Linked DNA regions of Desulfomonile tiedjei DSM 6799. The protein of the gene in region 2 interacts with the protein of the main gene of each other region in a pairwise test. Links are inferred from orthologs where the notes say so. Each region holds a gene or a part of one and is shown on either strand. Other genes may lie near its edges.

The links.
Region 1: the proteins of eno (region 2) and rpe interact in binary tests that used the Escherichia coli proteins (3 or more experiments, as listed by UniProt). The link is inferred for Desulfomonile tiedjei DSM 6799 from one-to-one orthologs.

Annotation. Positions count from the first base shown.
Region 1 is NC_018025.1:4,451,992-4,458,363, reverse strand. Bases 3,460-6,370 are described here. They hold rpe (ribulose-phosphate 3-epimerase), read right to left. Parts: upstream 5,300-6,370; coding sequence 4,619-5,299; downstream 3,460-4,618. Other genes in these bases: amrS (AmmeMemoRadiSam system radical SAM enzyme), read right to left, coding at 5,469-6,370; DESTI_RS18975 (tetratricopeptide repeat protein), read right to left, coding at 3,460-4,568. In the rest of the region: DESTI_RS29140 (DUF1844 domain-containing protein), read right to left, coding at 1-117; DESTI_RS18990 (DnaJ C-terminal domain-containing protein), read right to left, coding at 198-1,142; DESTI_RS18985 (Hsp20/alpha crystallin family protein), read right to left, coding at 1,192-1,632; DESTI_RS18980 (lysozyme family protein), read right to left, coding at 1,740-2,786; more of DESTI_RS18975, read right to left, coding at 2,841-3,459; more of amrS, read right to left, coding at 6,371-6,372. UniProt on the Escherichia coli protein: Catalyzes the reversible epimerization of D-ribulose 5-phosphate to D-xylulose 5-phosphate.
Region 2 is NC_018025.1:3,243,425-3,249,740, reverse strand. The notes cover bases 1,912-4,766. They hold eno (phosphopyruvate hydratase), read right to left. Parts: upstream 4,048-4,766; coding sequence 2,776-4,047; downstream 1,912-2,775. Other genes in these bases: galE (UDP-glucose 4-epimerase GalE), read left to right, coding at 4,263-4,766; DESTI_RS13635 (DRTGG domain-containing protein), read right to left, coding at 2,290-2,661; DESTI_RS13640 (CBS domain-containing protein), read right to left, coding at 1,912-2,224. In the rest of the region: DESTI_RS13655 (NADH-quinone oxidoreductase subunit C), read right to left, coding at 1-333; DESTI_RS13650 (NADH-quinone oxidoreductase subunit B), read right to left, coding at 330-839; DESTI_RS13645 (NADH-quinone oxidoreductase subunit A), read right to left, coding at 830-1,186; more of DESTI_RS13640, read right to left, coding at 1,340-1,911; more of galE, read left to right, coding at 4,767-5,255; DESTI_RS13620 (NAD-dependent epimerase/dehydratase family protein), read left to right, coding at 5,273-6,271. UniProt on the Escherichia coli protein: Catalyzes the reversible conversion of 2-phosphoglycerate (2-PG) into phosphoenolpyruvate (PEP). It is essential for the degradation of carbohydrates via glycolysis.

The DNA.
Region 1 (6,372 bases), 1.2 Mb from region 2 along the record:
TGGCTGTTCAGGTGGAGTTTCCGGTTCTTTATCTGCGGATGTTGCTTTCGACTCCCCTTCAGTAGTGAATCTTCGTTTATCACGTATAGTGAATTCAGATTTTTCAGATTCGTCCATCAGCTCCTCCAATGTATAAACAATTGTATAGATCGTACGGAATGATCCAAAAAATTCGTGATTGAGTCACGATCAAAGCGTCAGAAACCATCCCCCCAGATACCATGTCGCGGATTGGAAGGATTTCGACGCTCGAATTCTGCGAGAAGTTCCCGAGACACAGGATCGATGTGGGACGGAATGATAATCTGAGCTACCACATAGAAATCTCCCCGCTCTTTGTCCCTGATGGAAGGAAAGCCTTTATCCCTGAACCGAAAATTCGTTCCCGATTGGGTGCCTTGCGGAATCTTCAGCACGAGCCGCCCGTCCGGAGCCGGAACTTCGATTTTCGCGCCCAGAACTGCCTCGGAAATGGTTATGGGCAGTGTCGTAAAGATATCGTCACCTTCCCTCCGGAAAAAAGGATGTGGAGTAACCGTCACGTCAAGAAACAAATCTCCGGGAGGCCCCCCTCTCAATCCGGGCGCCCCCTGTCCTGGAACCCTGATCCTCGAACCGGAATCCACTCCCGCGGGAACGTGCACATTGATTTTTCGATCCATGACTGAAACGATAGCCGACACACCATGAAAAGCCTGGAAAAAGTCCACGGTCAGACGATATTCAAGGTCCGTGCCGCGAGCCGATCCTGATTTCCTGGTACGACGGTTACCGTCGGACTTAAAGAAGTCGGAAAAAACATCGTCAAAAAAACCGTAATCACCGGACCTCGAGAAGTTGCTGAAATCGAAATGGTACGTATTTCTCTTTTGACCGGGGCTGCCGTACCTGGTGCCGGAAAAATCGCGAAAGTGGCCATCCAAACCGTCATGACCGAAGGTGTCGTACATCCGTCGCTTTTCTCTGTCGGCAAGAATTTCGTACGCTTCGCTCAATTCTTTGAATTTGGCTTCGGCAGTTTTGCTATCGCCATTCATATCGGGGTGGTACAGTCGGGCGAGCTTACGATATGCCCGCTTGATCTCCTCTTCGGAGGCCGTCTTCCCCACACCAAGCACACTATAGGGATCGCGTTTTCGCATGTTTTGTCGCTTACTTCGGAATGTCTAGTATAGCTATGATCGGCGGAGATCAAAGGAGACACATCACCTGTATGCTGTGCTCAATGCCTCTCTCGGATTTGGGCAAAATTACCTCAAGGATACCATCCACATATTTTGCCACGGCATTCTCTACGTCGACATATCCGGGAATGGTAAAGCTTCTCTGAAAAAATCCCTGATTTCGCTCGATTCTATGATAATTCGAGATTTCAGGATCCTTGTCGGAAGGCCTTCGGCCGGAGATGACCAATGCGCTGTTACTGACTTCCACATTGATGTTTTCTTTGCCTACTCCCGGCAACTCCACCCTGAATATGTACGCTTCCTGCGTTTCCAGAATGTCAACAGCAGGGCACCAATATCCGGCACGAGGGAGACAGGATTCAGCCGATCCGGTGTGCATGATGCGATGTAACTTTTCCTGCATGTTTAGCAAATCTTTGATTGGATCCCATTTATTGAGAGTCATTTATTCCCTGCTCCCGAGTTAAGGTCTCAATTTTTCGGCATAATTCTTGTACTCTTGAGACAAGGTTAAGACTTTTTCCGCCTCTAGTCAAGTCCAAATAGGTGTCCCTACGACTTGGGCGGAGCTGCTATATATCCTTCTTTGCCGAGTTCCCGGAGCAGAAGAGAGCCCTTGCCCCGGGGCACCGATATGGAATGCACTAGAGGCGTTCCTTTTACCTCTGCCGGAAATATACCGGATGAGGGCCGTAATTTGGGATTCAACTCCATTATTTCACGGGCAGGCATGTTCAGAATTTTTGCTACTTTAGCGACAGGTAGATCTTTGGCCAGACGAATCCCCGCGACCTGATCGAAAACAAACGGGTGGGATTCCTTGAAATCGAGGCCAAAGTAACTTCTTTCAGAGGCAATGATCTTGAGCGCAATCCATCTCGCCACAAGTTCTTCCGCCGGTTCGGGAAGCGGCAAGTCCCAAAAGTCCCGGGTATTCCATTTCTGCATAGCTTCTTTGACCGTATTACGCCCAAGCATGTAAGCCGCAACGGTTATGAGCCAGTCCCCATTTCCCAACTCTTTTCGGATATCTTTGATCGTGTGGCTGAAGCATCGGGTTGACAATTCCAGATCCATGCGATCGTCATGCCATGTATCTTCCGACATTGCCACGCCTTCAGATGCGGAACAGACCTTCTCGAGGGACCACCAGCCCACACCGGCTTGCCGGGATTGCGATTTGAGATTTGCTCCGGATAGTATGGGAGAGAGCCAGACAAAATCTTTCGGAATGCCTTCCTTGGCCAGAATCTCTTCAAAAAGCCAGCTATAGCGATTCTTGTCCGAAAGCCAATCGGTGAGAACACTCCTTGCATCCAGGAGGAGGAAATTTATCTGAAAAAGGACTCTCGACTGTACATCCGGTCTCTGGAGGGGTACAATCCTACCGGCAAATGAGAATGGCTTCTCAAGCAGGGATGGAGGAATAGAATATCTGACGCAACTCGGGGAAGGTTCTTTCTGAGGTCCTCTTGCCTCGACCGATACTGCCAGCGCTTGGGCCATGAAAAGAACAAGCCCGACAACGACAATTCCGGTCCTTTTGCATTTAATGAGATTCCGGCTCCACTTGGATTCAAGAATCGTTCTATATTTCATAATCTCATCAGCTCGAACGGAGCACCCTGCGCTCGATCGAATTCTCGGGCTCCGCTATTTTTTCGCGGCACTCTCCTTTTCCAATTTCTTAAGTTTTTCCTGTACCACGATGTTTTCGGGATTCAGTTGGAGAGATTTCTTGTACGCCTCAACTGCTTCTGAACCGCGCTTTTTCTCGAGCAGCACGTCCCCCAGGTGTTCGGCCAAAATAGGGTCGGTCTGCACTTTTTCAATAGCTTTCAGGAGCAGATCCAGCGCTTCGTCGGTTTTTCCGGATTTGTACAAGACCCAGGCCAGCGAATCCATAATGTACCCGTCGTCCGGCTTCAGCTCCAGTGCTTTGCGGACAAGTTTTTCGGCTCTCCCGAGGTCTTTTCCGCCGACTGCAAGCGTATATCCGACGAAATTCAGAGCGCTCGCGTCGTCCGGTTTCTCCACGATGATTCTCTCCATTTCAACCAGTGCCTGTTGGCGACGCCCGCTTTTTTCCAGTGCATTTCCTTTTGAATAACGAATCCTGACATTTGTTGGGTCGAGTTCAAGAGCCTTATCGTACATCACGAGGGCTTCGGTATATCTGTTCAACTCCTCCAGAATCGAGCCCTTGATGTGAAAAAGGTCCGGTTCCTTAACATCCGTATCAATCGCTTCATCAACGTACCTGAGCGCTTTGCCGTAATCCTTTACTTTGAGAAACATCAGTCCCAGTATGATGCGGGAATGGAGAAAAGTAGGCTGGCCCTTGCGAATCTGGATAAATTCCTTTTCTGAATCGTCCAGTTTGCCCTGTTCTTTGAGCACCCTTCCCAACTGAAAACGGACCTGATCCCATCCGGGTTTTGTCAGGAGAATTTTCTGCAGAATTTCTATCGCTGTATCGTATTGTTTCTGTTCGGCCAGAATCATGGCCATTTTGATCTGAATTCCAAGATTTGAGGGGGCAAGTTTCGATAAATCTTCAAAAACCTGGTACGCCTCGGCGTATTTTTTCTGACTGGCCAAAGCCTGTCCGAGGTTGAGTCGAGACGTCACATTGGTAGGGTCAAGCTCGACGGATTCCCTGAAATGTTCTTCCGCTTTGGCGTGTTTGTTCATGAGCAGGTAGATGCCGCCAAGTTCCGTATGTACCTGAGCAGGATTTTCAACCCCTTTGTCCAGCAGAGATTCGAAGGTTTCTATTGCCTCGTCGAACTTTTTGCCTTCAACGAAAACTCTTCCCAGGTAAAAGAAACCTTCCTTTTCATCGGGAAACTGTTTCGTCATTTTCGTAAACGTCTTCTCAGCCTCTGGAAAAAGCCTCTGAGAGACCTGCAACGATCCGATGAAGACGTAGAGCTCTCGCTCGTCGGGTTTCAACTCCAGCGCACGACTGTATTCCTCTATGGCTTTATGACGATCCCCCGTGACCGTGAAGATTTTCCCCAGGAGCGTGAACGCTTCGTCATTGGTGGGTTCCAAAAGCACCGAAATGCGGGTCATAATGAGAGAATCGGCGATTTTTCTGTTCCTGGCCAGTACATTTCCCACACGCGTGTACAGGTACGATGAACCTGGGTCCAATTGGAGCGCTTTTTTCAGATTCCGGACTACACCTTCAGTATCTCCGGCAAGCTCCGCCTGTTCTGCAAGAATAAAGAAGAAACCGGGATCCTTTTCCAGATCCGGATACGTAATTGACTTGGCTTCAGGGACTTTGTTCTTGGCTTTGGCAGCGGAACAATAATCGGTGGCGAGCATAACGACCGCGCTCAGGGCTGCAATAATCAACAGCAATTTTCTCATGCTTTGACCTTCTCTTGAAAGTGAATGGTTCTGAATCCGGCCTGGTTGACTCATTCGCCCGTACGGCACTGTGTTTCCGCACTGCGAAGAAGGTTGATTGCGTCGGAATACGGCGGACGAAGGAATACCGCACTTCCGGCGACAAATATATCGGCGCCCGCACATATAAGGTCAGGCGCAGTCGAAGGAGCTACTCCACCATCCACTTCGATGCGAATGGGATATCCCGATTTGTCCGCCATCTCCCGTGCGGATCTTACTTTTTCCAGCATGGTGGGAATAAACGATTGACCTCCGAAACCGGGATTAACGGTCATTATCATGAGAATATCCAGTTCCGCAAGCACATATCTGACTGCTTCGAGCCCCGTTGAAGGATTTAGAGCGGCTCCTGCTTGCATTCCCAGCTCTCGTATACGCGTCAGAGTTCTATGGAGATGATGAGTCGCTTCGGGATGAACCGTCAAAATGTTTGCTCCAGCCGCGTGAAAATCTTCGAGGTACCTGTCAGGCTCAGCAATCATGAGATGGACGTCCAGCGGGATAGTCGCAATCTTCTTGCAGGCTTCCACAATCATAGGGCCAATCGTGATATTCGGCACGAAGTGACCGTCCATCACATCAATATGCAGGAAATCCGCCCCAGCTTGTTCGACCGCTTTAATTTCGTCGCCCAGTTTTGAGAAATCAGCGGACAAGATTGACGGGGATACAAGAATTCTACGATTCATACTATTTCCTTTGGGACATGGTAGGCCTGCGATGAGATTCTCTTCTCCGACAGATTTCGGCGATCATCCGGGAGTCCGTCGGGACAGGCTCGGGTCACTCGTCTGGAGACGGAAGCGCCAAAAAGACTCGGGTCTTTTAAAGCCGGTTTGCACTCCAATGTCAACACTGTCAGAGCTCGATGCCATCAAGCTCGAAGCCGCATTTCGGGCAGCGGCCTTCTTTAAGTGCGTATTTTTTTATGGAATATCCCACTCGATCGATCAAGAGCCCGGAGCATTCCGGACAAAAAGTCTTTTCCCCAGGGTCCCACGGAACGTTGCCGGTGTAGACATATTTGAGTCCCTCGTCAAGGCCGATTTGTCGCGCCTTTCGCAAGATTTCCACATCGGTGGGCGCAATATCCTGCTCTTTGTATTGCGGATAAAATCTGGAGACATGCCATGGAACATGTGCCCCGAGCTCTTTCCGTATGAATCGCGCGAGTTCGCGAATTTCGAGAAATTCGTCATTCAGCGAATGGATCAGGAGTGTTGTGACTTCCAACCAGATGCCCAGTTCACGCATGTACTTGAGAGAATCGAGGACTCCATCCAGCCTGGCTTTGCAATAGCGAACATAAAACTTATCGTTGAATGCTTTCAAGTCCACATTTGCCGCATCGATCAGACCTTTTGAATCGTCGAGCATGTCACGGGTCATGTATCCATTCGTCACGAATACGTTCAGGAGACCACGCCGATGAGCCTCTTCCATGGTCTCACGAGCCAACTCGTAGTAAATCGTGGGTTCCGTATACGTGTACGCAATACTGCGACAGCCGCTTTCCACAGCCATTTCCACTATCTGGGCCGGAGAATACTCCTCACCGATAATCCTGTCCCTGTCGCGAGGCATCTGGGAAATGGAATAATTCTGACAAAAAGTACAGAAGAAATTACAGCCTACCGTTGCTATGGAGAACGATTTGGTCCCAGGGGCAAAGTGGTACAGAGGCTTTTTCTCGATTGGGTCGACGTTGGTGGACACAACTTTGTCGTAGACCAGCGTGTATAAAGTGCCTTTCTGATTGAGA
Region 2 (6,316 bases):
AGGCCATATGGAGACTACGGAGTCCACTACCGGTAGGCCTTCTGCGGGTTCGGCTACCTGCGTTTTTATACGAAACCTACAGTTGTGGCGTACTGAACAAAGTTGATACACAATCTCAAATCTCGGTTCCAAAGGAAGACGGTCGACGCCGCCTACAAATGAGAGGAGATTGAATTGTAGCTCTGGGCTCTCTTTGAGAAATGCGCAGATTTCGTAAATCTTTTCCGGAGGCACAGTCAACGTAAGCTGGTCTCGAAAATCGACTGCATTCAAAATGGTTTCAGGACCGAATCGCTCGACTATTTTTTCCTGGACAAATTCCTGTGTCATCATGATCGAACCGCCTTGATCTTGAATTCCCTGGGATTGTTGAGCGACTGTTCCTTCATGACTTTTGCATGGAGCTGCAGTATGCCGTCCAACAGGGATTCAGGCCTCGGCGGACATCCGGGAATGTACACATCCACGGGCAAGTAGCGGTCGATTCCTTGTACTACCGAGTAGTTCTTATAAATTCCACCGGTGCACGCACACGCGCCCATTGCCACGACCCATTTGGGATCGGCCATTTGCTCGTAAATACGCAAAACTGCCGGCAGCATTTTCTTCGAACATGTGCCCGAAACGATCATTAAATCCGCATGACGTGGTGAAGGCCGGGCCACTTCCATGCCGAAACGTGCAAGATCGTACCTGCTGACGAATGCGGCTATCATCTCCAGAGCACAACAGGCCAATCCGAAGCCCAGCGGCCACATTGATGATTTGCGAGCCCAATTCACGAACCATTCAAGGTTAGTAACATGAACCGTATCGTTCAAATGACTTTCTATTCCCATTCCAAAGCACCTTTTTTCCACACGTACACGAGACCTACCATGAGAACCAGCACAAAAACGAGCATTTCAACAAAGCCGAAAAACATCAGCTTGTCGTAAAGGGCTGCCCACGGAAACATGAAGATCAACTCGATGTCGAACACGATAAAAAGCATGCCCATGATGAAGAACCGCACAGAGAAGCGGCGTCGCGCACTCCCAATGGGGTCCATTCCGCATTCATACGGCATGAGCTTGATGCGAGTAGGGGTTCTTCGGGCCAATACCGTGGAGAGAACTATAATAGCCAAACCGATGAAGGCTGAGACCAGAAGAATCACTAGGACGGGAAGATAACTGTTTAACATGCCTCTTCTCCGGTCATAGTACTCCCTAAAGAGGGAGTGGGGCTCTACGATTGTTGTGACGATAAATTATAGATGCGAATGGGGCATCCGGGAACTTTTCACTGGAATATGATTTTTATCGTTTCGAGTGAGGAGATGTCAAGACCTTTTTCCCTACCCACCCTGTAAACTTTTGTCATTCTTGCCGAAAACGAAATGAATGTCAAGTCTCGTACCCCCACCCGGCTCGGACATCAGCTTCATCATGTCCGAGCATCTCTTGATGTTTGCGAGCCCCATTCCGGCTCCGAAACCCATGTCCCGAATCCATTCCGGCGCGGTGGAGTATCCAGGCTGAAGCACACGGGTGAGGTCTTCTATTCCAGGGCCGTGGTCTACTGCAGATATCAACAGCCTATCTTTTCGAATTTCGGCGACAATTTCTCCACCGACGTCCGTATGAATTACCAAGTTCATCTCAGCCTCGTACACAGCTACGGCCACTCTGCGCACGAGCGCGGGATCAACTCCGAGTCTCTGGAGGGATCGCTTGATCATACTTGAAGCTTTCCCTGCATTCGAGAAGTCCTTGTCGTCGACGACGTACCGGAGCACCAGGCTTGTATCGTCCGACACAATGTCCTCGAAAATATGACTGGCGCGATATGTGTGGAGTCTTTCGGCTTCTTTCTTCTGAAAACTGACGTCCATTTCATGGAGAAGCGCTCGGATAATGGTTCCTGTTGTAACAATTCCGACAAGTTTGCCGTCCTGATCCGTTACGGGGAGGCGACTGTGTCCTTTGCGGCCTAGCTGATTTATAGCTTCCGTGACAGGGGCATCTTTCAGCACGGTCTTAACGATGCGGGTCATATTGTCGATAACGCGCGTATCCATGCGACCGTTTTCCATGGCATCGATCAGGTCCGACATGCTGATGATTCCGACAATGCGGTCTCCATCCATTACGGGCGCGCCGGTGATCCGCTTCGTTCGCATCTCCTCTTTCGCTTCGAGCATGGGCATATCCGGGCGCAGAACGATTACATCGGACGACATGACCGATTCCACGCGCGTTGTGTAGATCAGTTCCTGGACTTTTGTGATTTCCTGAGACACCGTCGTTACCAGGAGTTGTCCTGAATTTTGACTCTCCCCAGGCCGGGCAATCCCGCCTGGTACAGTCTCCCGCACGCCTCGTACATTGTATAGCCGGTTGAAATGAGGGTCATTCCTGAGTCTCGTGCCAGATCTATAGTTTCCATGGGGGGTGTTTTATCGCGGACAAAAACAATGAGACTGATTCCTGCCATTTCGGCCGTTCGGACGACCTGCGGATTGGTGAGACCCGTCATAAGAACCATACCTTCGCAGCCGAAGGCCAATACATCACTCATCAGATCCGCAGCCCCGCCTCGAGGAATGTCTTCCGCCAGTTCGTGATTCTCCAGAATAATCCGCCCGGACAGTATTTGAACTATCTCACGGATTTTCATAAAAACTCCAGGCATGTACAGAGTAATGAAAGTGGATCATTTCAGCATTCTGCGGCTCGTGTGTCAAGCAAATGGCAGCAAAGGGAAGGGGGCTCGATCGAGCCCCCATTTTGGTTACAGTTCCGGGGCGCCGTACCAGGCGGAATCTCCCAATTCCATTTCAATACGAAGGAGTTGATTGTATTTGGCTATGCGATCCGTTCTCGATGCAGAACCCGTCTTGATCTGACCGGTTCCCAATCCGACAACGAGGTCGGATATGGTCGTGTCTTCCGTCTCTCCGCTTCTATGGGAAACCACCGAAGTATAGCAGGCAGTCTTCGCCAAGGTGACAGCTTCCATGGTCTCAGTCAATGTGCCGATTTGGTTGAGTTTGATGAGTATAGAATTGGCTACGGCAAGCTCGATTCCCTTTTGGAGGAGCTGTATATTGGTGACGAAAATGTCGTCTCCGACAATCTGAATCCGGTCCGAGAGAGCTTCGGTAAGCAGCCGCCAGCCGTCCCAATCGTTTTCGTCCAGGCCGTCTTCCAGAGATATTATCGGATAGCGATCCACCAGATCCCTGTAGAAGTCCACCATCTGGGCTGCGGTCTTTTCAGATTGGTCGGCTCCGAGTCGATACAAGCCATTCTTGTAGAAAGAGCTGGCCGCAGCATCCAGTGCTATGGCAACATCCTCGCCGGCAGCATATCCGGCCTGATCTATGGCTTGCATGATAACCTGCAACGCCTCTTCATTTGACTGAAGGTTCGGAGCGAAGCCACCTTCATCGCCCACTGCAGTATTGAGCCCTTTGGACTTAAGCACCTTTTTCAGGGTGTGGAAGATTTCGGCACCCATCCTCAGCGCTTCTCTAAAATTGGGGGCGCCGATGGGCATAACCATAAATTCCTGAATGTCTACATTGTTATCTGCATGGGCCCCGCCATTGAGAATATTCATCATGGGAACGGGTAAACGCCGCGCTCCTACACCGCCGATATAGCGATACAGGGGAATTTCCAATTCGTTTGCGCAGGCCTTTGCGGCAGCCAGGCTGACACCGAGTATAGCGTTGGCTCCGAGATTGCCCTTATTGGGAGTTCCATCAAGGTCGATCAGCCTTCGATCCAAGGATTGTTGGTCAAATGCATCCATGCCGAGTACCGCCGGACGTATCTCATGCATAACATTATCAACCGCCTTCAGGACTCCTTTGCCCAAATAACGGCTCGAATCGCCGTCCCGCAGTTCAACAGCCTCGTTCTCGCCGGTCGATGCACCCGAGGGCACGGCCGCGCGACCCATGCCAAAACCTTCCAGGACAACATCGACTTCGATGGTGGGGTTTCCCCTGGAGTCCAGGATTTCTCGGGCCGCTACGTCCACAATGTCAAATCTCATAGATCACCTCCAAAAAGTTGGGACTGGAAGAGTTCTCGCGATTATCTCGGCAACGCAGATACCTCCCCCTTGTGAATTATTCTATCAACTAATATCAACCTTAATCGGAAACCGTTTTCTTTTGAAGAGAAAACAACAAAGAAACTCTGAACTTTGTGGTATGCTGATTGTCTTTCGCTGAACAGTGGCGTTATCGCACATCTGTGGAGGAGCATGTGGGATCGAAACGAATACTGGTCATCGGTGGCGCAGGATACATTGGGTCGCATTTCGCACATTATGCACGGAAGGCCGGTTTTGACATCACGGTCATGGACAATCTTTCCAAAGGCCACCGCTCGGCGATTCGTGGAGCCGACTTCTTCAACGCGGATCTGAATGATTTTTCGGCTCTGGCGGATCACTTCTCAGATAATCATTATGAAGCGATTTTCCATTTCGCGGCAAGCTGCCTTGTGGGCGAATCCATGGCGGATCCTGCCCAGTACTATCGAAACAATATCGTGGCTGCATACAACATGCTCGAAGCCATGCGAGCTAGCCACCACGATAGAATAGTATTCTCTTCAACCTGTGCGGTTTATGGAATGCCGCGCACGTTGCCGCTTCGCGAGGATCATCTCAAAGATCCCATATCGCCCTACGGCAAAACAAAACTTGCTATAGAATGGATGCTCGAGGATTATTCTCGAGCGTACGGCATCCGGTCCGCATGCTTGCGATACTTCAATGCCGCCGGATGCGAACCTTCAGCCGGACTTGGGGAAGACCATCGTCCGGAATCTCATTTGATCCCAAATGTCGTGCGGTTTGCACTGGGCCTGGACGACAAACTGGTGATCTTCGGAAACGACTATCCCACATTCGACGGAAGTTGCATCAGAGATTACATTCATGTCACGGATCTGGCCAATGCGCATCTTCGGGCTCTCGACGCATTGGAAGACCAGGCGTTGATCAGATTGAATCTGGGAACGGGGTCGGGTTTCTCCAATTTTCAGATAGTGGACGCGGTAAGCCGCATATCAGGAACCGACCTGAATCCGGAAATCGGTCCGAGACGTCCGGGCGATCCGGCAGAGTTGGTCGCGGATCCTTCTGAAGCGTGGCGAATTCTCGAATGGCGGCCGGTACGGTCCGATCTCGATGCAATCATCTCGGAAGTGTGGACGTGGTTTTCCGAGCAGCCGAACGGCTATCCCGACTAATGTAGAACGGATCATCTATGGGTACTGTGTTAATAACCGGAAGTGCAGGATTCATCGGCTTTTTTGTGGCTTCGTCGCTGTTGGAATCCGGAGAGACCGTCATAGGAATCGACAATTTCAACTCCTATTATACCCCGGAACTGAAGCGGGCACGGACAGACATTCTCAGAAATTACACGAATTTTGTTCCTCTCGAGATGGATCTCGTGGAACGGGACGCCGTTAAAAGCTGTTTTGCAAAATATTCACCTGAAATAGTATTTCACTCTGCGGCTCAGGCGGGGGTGCGTCATTCTTTGAAAAATCCCCACGCGTATCAGCAATCGAACCTCGAGGGTTTCATTAACCTGATCGAAGAGGCGAAACAGACTGGCATCAAACGCTTCGTGTACGCATCCAGTTCCAGCGTATACGGCGGTAACACCAAGATGCCATACGCGGAAGACGATCCGGTAAATACTCCAGTGAGCTTATACGCGGCAACGAAGCGCGCCAACGAACTGATAGCTTACACGTACACCCATTTGTGGAACCTGCAGACCATCGGGTTGCGATTCTTCACGGTGTACGGCCCGTGGGGCAGACCGGACATGGCGTATTGGTCTTTCCTGGAAGCAATTCTTCACGATGAACCTATCAAAGTGTTCAATTTCGGGAAGAATAGACGTGATTTCACGTATATTGACGAGATCGTATCCGGAGTCATCGCAGCGTTAAGATCCGACCGTCTGGAACCGTACGAAATCATCAATCTCGGGAACAATACACCTGTGGAATTAATGGAGTTTATCGAACTCCTGGAATCGTTCGCAGGCAAGAAAGCTATCAAGGAGATGGTTCCGCCCCAACCCGGCGACGTTGTGGCTACGTATGCGGATATAACCCGCGCTCAATCCAAGCTCGATTTTCAGCCTCGGACTGCTCTCAAAGAGGGGCTGGAACGTTTTGTTTCGTGGTACCTCGAGAACAGGGATCTTGTTCGGAAGGTTCGAGAATTTCGCAGACAGAACAAATAACGCTAATTCATCTGCGTACAGTGTTTCTGAAAAGTCTTTAAGTCA